Regions from separate parts of the Blautia sp. Sow4_E7 genome, predicted to be linked through region 1. Evidence: riboswitches for the same ligand, from Rfam matches in the RefSeq annotation. Region 1 holds a riboswitch; the other holds the start of a gene.
What was found. A riboswitch is a leader RNA that binds a small molecule or an ion and turns the genes downstream of it on or off. The one in region 1 is predicted to bind cyclic di-GMP.
Positions count from the first base shown of each region.

Region 2: linked by a shared signal. The riboswitch ahead of ACTQ50_RS14695 (response regulator) and the one ahead of ACTQ50_RS02285 (PAS domain-containing protein) in region 1 are both predicted to bind cyclic di-GMP.

Region 1 covers NZ_JBQKLL010000002.1:144,977-150,091, reverse strand. The annotation lists partial or broken gene ACTQ50_RS02290 (response regulator) at 1-1,623, shown strand, start outside; cyclic di-GMP riboswitch class I at 1,773-1,848, shown strand; gene ACTQ50_RS02285 (PAS domain-containing protein) at 1,922-2,764, shown strand; gene ACTQ50_RS02280 (ATP-binding protein) at 2,942-3,523, shown strand; gene ACTQ50_RS02275 (redox-sensing transcriptional repressor Rex) at 3,792-4,445, shown strand; gene ACTQ50_RS02270 (NAD(P)H-hydrate dehydratase) at 4,640-5,115, shown strand, end outside.
Region 2 covers NZ_JBQKLL010000032.1:95-5,209, forward strand. The annotation lists gene ACTQ50_RS14680 (response regulator) at 221-415, opposite strand; gene ACTQ50_RS14685 (response regulator) at 471-662, opposite strand; gene ACTQ50_RS14690 (GGDEF domain-containing protein) at 750-1,808, opposite strand; gene ACTQ50_RS14695 (response regulator) at 1,881-2,246, opposite strand; cyclic di-GMP riboswitch class I at 2,353-2,428, opposite strand; gene ACTQ50_RS14700 (helix-turn-helix domain-containing protein) at 2,562-2,894, opposite strand; gene ACTQ50_RS14705 (LPD25 domain-containing protein) at 3,161-5,115, opposite strand, start outside.

The DNA of each region.
Region 1 (5,115 bases):
ATGTCGGACCGTACCGCTGACTGGAAAATGAACCAGGCACTTTCTGAGGCAGTCCGTGCTTCGGAGACAGCAAACAGGGCCAAGAGTACCTTCCTTTCCAACATGTCTCACGATATCCGGACACCAATGAATGCGATCATCGGCTTTACCACACTGGCTGTAAGTAATATTGATGATAAAAACAAGGTTCGGGATTATCTGGGAAAGATCCTTTCCTCCAGTAACCATCTGCTTTCCCTGATCAATGATATCCTGGATATGAGCCGGATTGAGAGCGGAAAGATCCATCTGGAAGAAACGGAGGTCAGTCTGTCGGATGTGCTTCATGATCTGAAGACGATCATCAGCGGGCAGATCCATGCGAAACAGCTGGAGCTTTATATGGATGCCATGGATGTGACAAATGAGGATGTCTATTGTGATAAGACGAGGCTGAATCAGGTGCTGCTGAATCTTTTGTCCAATGCGATCAAGTTTACTCCTGCTGGCGGAACCGTTTCTGTCCGGCTGAAACAGTATCCGGGGCTCCAAAGAGGCAGTGAACTGTACGAGATCCGGGTGAAGGATACAGGAATTGGCATGAGCCAGGAATTCGTGAAGAAGATCTTTTCTCCTTTTGAGAGGGAGCGGACTTCCACTGTGAGCAGGACTCAGGGTACAGGACTTGGCATGGCCATCACCAAGAATATTGTGGATATGATGGGCGGCACCATTGAGGTCCGGACAGAGCAGGGGAAAGGTACCGAATTTATCGTCCGTCTGCCATTCCGGACTCAGCCTGAGAATCACCGGATAGAGAAGATTGCAGAGCTGGAAGGCCTTAAGGCTCTGGTTGTAGATGACGATTTTAATACCTGTGACAGCGTGACAAAAATGCTTGTGAGGGTTGGAATGCGTTCGGAATGGACACTTTCCGGTAAGGAGGCTGTTCTGCGTGCACGGCAGTCTATGGAGCTTGGGGATGCCTTCCATGCTTATATCATCGACTGGCGTCTGCCGGATATGAATGGTATTGAGGTCACCAGACAGATCCGCAGTCTTGGTGACGATACACCGATCATTATTCTGACTGCTTATGACTGGTCAGACATCGAAGTGGAAGCCAGGGCTGCAGGGGTAACTGCATTCTGCGCGAAACCTCTGTTTATGTCCGATATCAGAGATACCCTGATGGCTGCCATTGGCCAGAATCAGGCTGAGCAGGAGAATCCTGTTCTTCCGGCGGCATGCTCAGATTTCAGAGGCAAATGTATACTGCTTGTGGAAGACAATGAACTGAACAGTGAAATTGCGGTGGAGATCCTTAATGAATATGGCTTCCTGGTGGATACTGCAGAAAACGGGGCAGAGGCAGTTGAGAAGGTCAAGAGGTCGAAACCGGACGGTTATGATCTGGTGCTGATGGATGTGCAGATGCCGGTAATGAACGGATATGAGGCCACGAAGCAGATCCGTGCCCTTAGGAATCCGGCACTGGCAGGAATCACCATCCTTGCCATGACGGCCAATGCTTTTGACGAGGACAGAAAAAAAGCGCTGGAATGTGGTATGAATGGATTCTTATCCAAGCCAATCGTTCTAGAGGAATTGATCAGTACGTTACAAAATAATCTGACAGATTAGTAATAAGAACCTGCTAAGAAGTTCGGTTAACAACTTTTTAGCAGGTTTTTAAATTATTTTTAAGCGTTAAAGCGGTGAAATTTTTCTTGTGTAAAGTGGAGTAGGGGAGTATAATAAAATCAGTTTTTGCATAATTTTAAAAGCTATAATAAGAAAATCGGCAAACCAGATGAAAGTCTGGGACGCAAAGCTACAGGGCCTTTAAAATGGCAGCCAGTTGCATGAAATGAGGTGCACTGTCCGTAGGACAGTGTTTTTCATTTAATAGTACATGAGAAAAGAAGGAGGAATTCAGCTGTTGAAGAAAGCGGTTCAGGCTGCAATATATGAAAAAGCTCTAAAAAACCATTATATAGAAATCCTGTACATTGATTTTGAGAATACAGGAAAATGCATAAAGCTTCATCAGGATACAAACCTGTTAAATGGTGAAAATATTTTTCCAGAGTCAGATGAGCAAATGTATGAGGATTATATCTGTGAGAAAATAATGCGTTATGCATCTGGCAATATAGATGATCTTAATCGTGTAAAACAGCAGATGACGATGGAAGCAATCGCAAAAGGAACAGCAGAACACATCATGCATCATGTTATGATCAATTTTATGCTGAATGGCGAGATGCGTTTCATGCAGTTTGACTTTACAAGGGAAAGTGCAGATACAAAAAATGTGTTCCTGTTTGTGGAGGACTATACAGTTCCACAGCAGCAGGCGTTTATAACGACGTTGCGTTCTATTGAAAACAGTGCTGTTCTGTTTTGTATCCTTTCAGAAGAGGAGGACGCAAAAACAACGCTATGCTATGATCCTGTTTTTATTACCCGGGGCTTTGCAGAGATGATGGAAACTACACAGCAGCAGATGATGCTGTTGCAGAAGAAACCTTTTTGCGAAACAGTACATCCGGATGATCAGCAATATGTAGAGGAATCTGTGAGAAACCTCAATATAGAGCATCCACATACAAATATTTTTTATAGAAAAAGAAATCCGCAGGGAAAATGGTTCTATATGCAATCAGATTTTTCTTATCTTGTTGTGGGTAAGAAAATATATATCTATGTGACCTATCAGGATGTCAGTGCATTGCAGAAGAATGAAGAATTGTCAAATGCACTTCATTATAGTAAAAATTGATATAAATACTATACTTGCTGTTTTTGATCAGATGTTTGGAACTGTATAAAATCCGCACGAATCAATGAATGCCACGTAAAGGGATAAAAGTGAGAAAGTGGTAAACTGGAATATAAACCAGTACCGGTAGATCTCTGGGATATGATAAATACTGTTTTGTCGATTGCAAGAGGATATATGGAAAACCGTGACCTTAATTTTTGTGTTTCAAGAGAAGAGCTTAAAAATCCCTATGTGATGGCAGATGAACTCAGAATCAGGGAAGTATTGCTCAACATTATCAGCAATGCAGTCAAATTTACAAAAGACGGAGGTACCATTTCATTTGCTGCAGAAAACGGTCCGGGTAATGATGAGCATCATATAATCGTACGCTATCGTATATCAGATACCGGAATTGGTATGAGTGAGGAGTTTCAGAGCAGAATCTTTGATGAGTTCAGTCAGGAAAATGATGGGGCAAGAACCAGTTATAAGGGAACTGGACTGGGAATGGCCATTGCCAAACAGTATGTAGATCTTATGGGTGGGAAAATTAAGGTCAGCAGCAAACAGGGAATTGGCTCAACATTTACGGTAGAAATCCCTCTGATTATAGCAGAACATGGATTTACGGAAGAGAAAGAAAAGTTAAGGAACGATATGGATTTACATGGTTTGCATGTTCTTTTGGCAGAGGATAATGATTTAAATGCAGAAATAGCAATCGCTTTATTGGAAGAAAAAGGGATTTTTGTGAGCTTTATCCTGATACTATGAATTTGGTTCCTGTTCACTCCGTGACCAGCAACACACTTCGCGATGCACAGAAATCATGCATTCGCATGATTTCGCGCCGATGTTCCCGGGTTTTCTGTGAGCTTCGCTCAAAAAAACACCTGGCGGAACGTTACCAGTGAACAGTAACTGAATTTGCAAAATATTTGTAATTCTGCACAACTTTAATTGACAAGAAAATAACATTTAGGTATAATTGACATAGTGTGACGCGGAAAATTTAGGCAGCGGAAACAAGGAGGGGAACATTTTGGAGGCGAAGGAAATCTCAAAGGCAGTGATCAAAAGACTGCCAAGGTATTATCGCTATCTGGGGGAGCTGATGGAAGAGAAAGTTGAGCGTATATCTTCCAATGACCTTAGTAAGAAAATGCATGTGACTGCATCACAGATCCGCCAGGATTTAAATAATTTCGGCGGTTTTGGACAGCAGGGCTATGGATATAATGTTGAATATCTTTATACAGAAATTGGTAAGATCTTAGGACTGGACACCATTCATCCTATGATCATTCTTGGTGCAGGTAACCTGGGACAGGCACTTGCCAATTACGGGGATTTTGAGAAAAGAGGATTTCGTCTGGTTGGGATTTTTGACGTAAATCCGGTTCTGGAAGGAATTTCGGTTCGGGGAATTGAGATTCAGATGATCAGTCACCTTCCAGAATTTATCAAAGAGAATCAGGTAGAGATCGCCATTCTGACTCTGCCGAAGAACAAGGCCAAGGAGATGGCGAAGGTTCTCATTGACAATGGAATCAAGGCAATCTGGAACTTTGCACATACAGATCTTGATGCTCCTGAGAACGTGATCGTGGAGAATGTTCATCTGTCTGAGAGCCTGATGGCACTGTCTTATAATTTAAGCCAGTACCGCAACGAGCATAAAGAAAACAAAGAATAAAACGTTACTGTGAAGGACATGACAGTAACAACAAAAGGTCAAAGAGGACTGCTGCTTGTCTCGCTGAAAGATTTACAGGAGACCGGGCGGCAGTTTTGCATTAGAGCGTGTTTGAAAATGGCTTTAGCGGTTAATGGGCAGAGAGTGAACTGCAACCGGAGCCCAAAAGTTATTCTAATGTTAGGAGTGGTTTTATGAAAAAAGTTGTGACCTGCAGTCAGATGAAGCTTCTTGACTATGGTACTATTCATAATATGCATGTTCCCTCCCTGGTTCTTATGGAGAGGGCGGCGCTTGCCACGGCAGAAGAGATCCGGAAGTATCTGGAAAAGAAAAACAGTCCTGGAAACTTAGAAAAAGAGCGGATACTGGCCGTCTGTGGCTCCGGCAATAACGGCGGTGACGGGATTGCCATTGCAAGGCTTCTTCATCTTGCCGGGATACATTCCGAAATCTATCTTGCAGGAAATCCGGACAAAATGACCGAAGAAACCAGACACCAGTGGGAAATTGCCAGGAACTATGGCGTTCCCGCAACGAATAACCCGGTATGGGATGAATATACTGTTATAGTAGACGGGATTTTCGGCGTTGGGTTGTCCAGGGAGATTTCCGGAACTTATAAGGAAATCATCCACAGTATGAATCAGACCAGAGCCTATAAAGTGGC
Region 2 (5,115 bases), on a different contig from region 1:
AAAGTTTCATACTCTCGAAAACCTTGAATCTAAACAGGCTGCTACTGTCCGGGAGAAACAAGAATTACTGAAAAAGCAAAAGACTTTAAATATCATTCGTCAAAATTTCACAGATTTACCCTTCTCAACGAGATAATGTACAACTATAAAATGTTTTTCTTTAGTCGACTGATATGTAAGAAGAACACTGACTGCAAAATCAGTGTCCTTCTTTCTTCCTTTACATATATTTCATAATAGTCGGCAATAATACATTCATATCTATTGGTTTTGCAACATGATCATTCATGCCACTTGCCAAAGCCATCTTCTTATCTTCTTCAAACGCATTTGCTGTCATTGCAACAATTGGAATCTGCGATTTGTTACCATCTTTCAGTTCTCGAATTCTCCTGGATGCTTTATATCCGTTCATAATCGACATCTGAATATCCATCAGAATCAGACTGTAATAATTTAGCTTTGCTTTATTAAACATCCATCTGTGGCATGTTGATGTCTAAAAGCATCAAATCGATTCCCAGATTCTCTTCCATAATCTGCGCTGCCTGATTTCCATTTTCAGCTTCCAGATAATCATAGGTTTCTCCAAAAAATTCTTTCAATATATCCCTGTTAAACTTTGAATCATCGACAATCAGTATTTTTTGTCTTTTATTCATATTTTCTATTTCCTTTATTCTTGTGGTCTTTAGAAATCCTATAAATTAAAAAAGACACTCTCTATCGATAGTTTTTTAATCACTTTCTTAAGAATGCTGATTATATCTCTTGCATAACTGTTTATTTTTATACATATTAGCATCTGCATCATCCAATAACATCTGCATTGTACAAGACATATTATCGGAGGATAATGCCCATCCGCATGCATAGTCGATTGGTATTTGATTTTCATAACTATTTAATCTATCTTTTTCTCTGTACAAAACTTTTAATATTTCTTTAATTTCCGCCTCATTTGTATGATAAATGACTGCTATAAACTCATCTCCGCCATATCTTCCAACAAAATCCTTTTCTGGAATAACACTTCGCAAAAGCTTTGAGAAATTCATTATTAACCGATCTCCTGCGGAATGTCCCATTGTATCATTTACAGTTTTTAGATTATTTAAATCAAACATTATACATGCTGTAGAACCTGTAATTATATCTTTTTTATTAAGAAGGTCATTACAGGCATTTTTATTTGGCAGCCCAGTATGGGTATCTACGAATGCTTTCTGTTCCAGCAATCTGTTTTGCATTGCCATCTGCATTGCCTTTAGAGTCTGCATAATAACCAATATCACCAGAATCAACATATCAAGTGCCGACAAAAGCTCTATAGTACGAATCTTTATAGCGATCTTTTCTGAATAGCTTTCTGCGGCAGAGACAGTTTCATCTGCCATCGTAAAATATATTTCACTCATATTAACAATGTCTGTATTTTCGTATCCCTTGTTTCTTACTGCTTCAATTTCTGTTTTCAATTTATCCCAGTAATCACTCTGGATTTTCAATTTCCCCTGATATTCTTCGTCATTGAGTTTTACCAGATTATAATGTCCATCCTGATATCTCAATCCAAGAAGAATATCATCCAAATATTTAATTAATTCATCATTTTGGTTTCCTGTAATTTCTAATTTTACTTCGCGCTGTGTATCTCCACGTACCAGACCTGCATAATTTATTACGCGTGCTGTCCCCTGCAGCCTGCTAATCTGAATCATCATAAAAATAATAAGAACCACTAATATCAATATAAGGAAACTCTGTATAATACCTATTATATTTTTATTTTTCCTGTTTGTCTGCATTTCACAATTTACCCCGAATCTCAAATAATATTCATTTCAATAACTATGCTATTCATTTACTTTCTCCCTATATTAAGAACAAATACTTTTAATAGTCTTTTTCATCTTTTCAATATCCAAAGGTTTCGCCAAATGAGCGTTCATACCTACGGCAATGCACTTTTCAGCATCTTCCTGGAATGCATTTGCTGTTATAGCTCTGATCGGTATTGTTTTTGCATCTGAACGTTCTAATGATCTGATTTTTCTCGTAGCTGTATATCCATCCATCACAGGCATCATCAGATCCATCAGAATTGCATCAAATGTTCCTGCTGGTTTCTCTTTAAACAATTCCACTGCCTGCTGTCCATCTTCCGCCTCTGTGACAGAAATTTGCTTGCTTGCTTGCTTGCTTGCTTGCTTCCAGATTTTAATTTTACATTCATTAATTATCAATAACCTCCCCGCTATTTTTCACAATATTTTTCCAAACAGCTTCTGTATTACTTATTCAAGTGCTCTACCATAAAAAAGCACTGCCAAACAGACAGTGCACCTCATTTCATGCAACTGGCTGCCATTTTACAGGCCCTGTAGCTTTGCGTCCCAGACTTTCATCTGGTTTGCCGATTTCCTTATTATAGCTTTAATACTTATGCAAAAAAACTGATCTCATTATACTTTAATGCTCTAGTATACACAAGAAAACATTACCGTTTTAACGACAAAAAATAAAAAAGAACAGTCGATACATATACTCGAACTGTTTTTCTACTTCCGAAGTCCACGCAGCATTGACATTACTGTTTCCTGCTCATTTGTACTCAGATTTTTCCATATCCCTAGAACTTCTTTCTGCTTTTCTGTCAGATTCTCTAAATTATCTTCTTGAAAAAACTGTGATAATGTCACGCCTAATGCTGTACATATTTTTTCAAGTGTGATCAGCGACGGCAGGTTTTCCTGTGCCATGATTCTTCCCAGTGACGACTGGGAAATTCCCGACAGCTGCGATAATCTATATTTACTGATATCACGCTTTTCACACAAAGATGTTATTTTATCCGCAATATACTTCTCTATATGCAAGTAACTATACCTCATTTCCGCTATTACATATTCTTATTGTACCTGTAATAATGAAAAAATATTAGTATTCAACTTTGCAATTATTTAATCCTATAATAGGAAGTATGCACATAAAAAATATAAAGATACTTTCGTTTCCGCAAAAGTTATTTTCGCTTATATGTTTTATAATATCATAGGTTGTTTCATTTGTCACATAAAAAATTTGAAGCACTATCATTCAAAACAAAAAAGCCGGAAGCCACGTTATCATCCGTGACCTCCGACTCATTGTGCTTATACTACACTGTCCTTACACCCAAATCAGCTCCTCTCTCCGGCTTATCTTTTCCCTGCTTTTCCTGGATGATTCTCTTATTGATTTCCAAGCGTTCATGGATTGACGGTTTCTTTTCTTTTCCTGGCATTGCCTTTTTCTGTGCTACTGCCTTTCTTTCAGCTTTCCCTGCGTCCTTAACTGCTGTATTTATTTCAACACCAGCTCTCGACACAGCTTCTCTGCTCTCATTTTTCTCTGCTACCTGCTGTTCTCGTCTCTCCTTCACACCTTTTTCTTCCAGACTGCAAAAGCTCTGCAAATACGGCAGTACATGATTCTGCATATCCGTCAGATCTTCCATATACTTCTGATATTCTTCATTGCCTTTTCCTTGCTGATAGCTGATCCAGCTTTCATCCGTCAACTTCATTTCATTCTGCATCTTTAATTGACTGATGATGCCGCCATTTCCGCTACCAATGTCTATCTTACCTTGAAAATGATGCAACATCTTGTCGCCCTTCTCAGCATAATATACTGTAAAAAACATCTGTGCTGTCGTTTTTGGTTCGTTGGTGTTTGGATCACAGTCGGCATACCAGGCTTTGTCCTGTTCTACTGTTTTGGAATCCAAATCAGATAACTTCTGGCATCTTGGATTCCCCAGCTCACTTTTCTCACAATAATTCACATACACCATCGGTTCCATATCCTTTGGAAGTTCTGGCTCATAGGCTTTCAGTCTTTCAATCAATACACCTGCACGCACAGACTGGTCACATTCTTCGTCTACAATATCCTTCAAATAAGAAATATAAGAATGTGTATTGCCACTCTGCAAATCCAACATCACCTCTTGTACCGTATTTTCTCCCGTCTCCACATTATCTCGATACTCATACGGATCAAAAGCTTCTGCAATCTCATCCAGTGCCTCTGCCAGCTGTTCTGTGGTCATCTTCTCAGGATACATTGCTTCTCGAACATCCCTCATCGGCACATATTTATAATCCGGCAATGCTTCATGAATTTTCTCAATCCCTTCCCGTACCAGTGCAAGTTCTCCATAAAATCGAACATCGTCCATCAGATTTCCAAGTACTGTATTTCCTTTTACGATTGCAAATTCAGCATCATCATAGTAACTGTCTTCCGGATCACGATAGATAATCCCCATACTACATACTCGATAGGCATTTTCAGGATTCTCCCTATATTTTTCATAGACCGCAGCAATCTGATTAACATCGGTACTTTTTTCATAAGCTCCCATATCATGGAACTCATATGGCTCATGTACCACTTTTCCAGATTTATCTTTCATGATATTTCCATTCTTATCTTTCTTAGGTGGTCCCTTTGCTAACATCTTCCCGCACTCTTCAATCAAAGTGCCTTTCGGATCTGTAATGACCATGGAACAGTTCATCTGCATGACCGATGGTTTTACGAAAAAACGTGTCTTACCGGAACCACTGCCGCCGATGACCACTATATTTTTATTTCTTGCATACTTCGGCTGCTTCGGTCTACTCTCCATGGTCAGTGCTTCTGTTGCTGTCAATGGAATGTTCATCCATGGATCTTCCGACATATAAGGCTTGATATCCTCTGCGGTTCCCCATCTGGCTGAACCATACTCGATGCCTTTCCGTAATTTCTTTGCGTCTGCCTGTTTCTGCCAGACCAACACTTTCAGAACGACTGCAACAACAATACCTGCTAGCAGATCTTTCCAGTTATTGCTTAACACAAAACCAGCAAAAATCCGGTCTGCGTGTTCCATTGCATATAAAAGTTTGTTCCCCATATCTTCTCCCGGACTGTTCCGGTAAAGAAAAAATGCCCGGTCTGCATAGAAAGCAGCCAGAGCATAAGGGATATTTGTAAGAACCAGTTTCTTTTTATCCAGGGCGGACAGCTTACCCCCGATTTTATTCTTCCACTTCTGCATCAGAGTTTTGCCGCTTTTCTTTT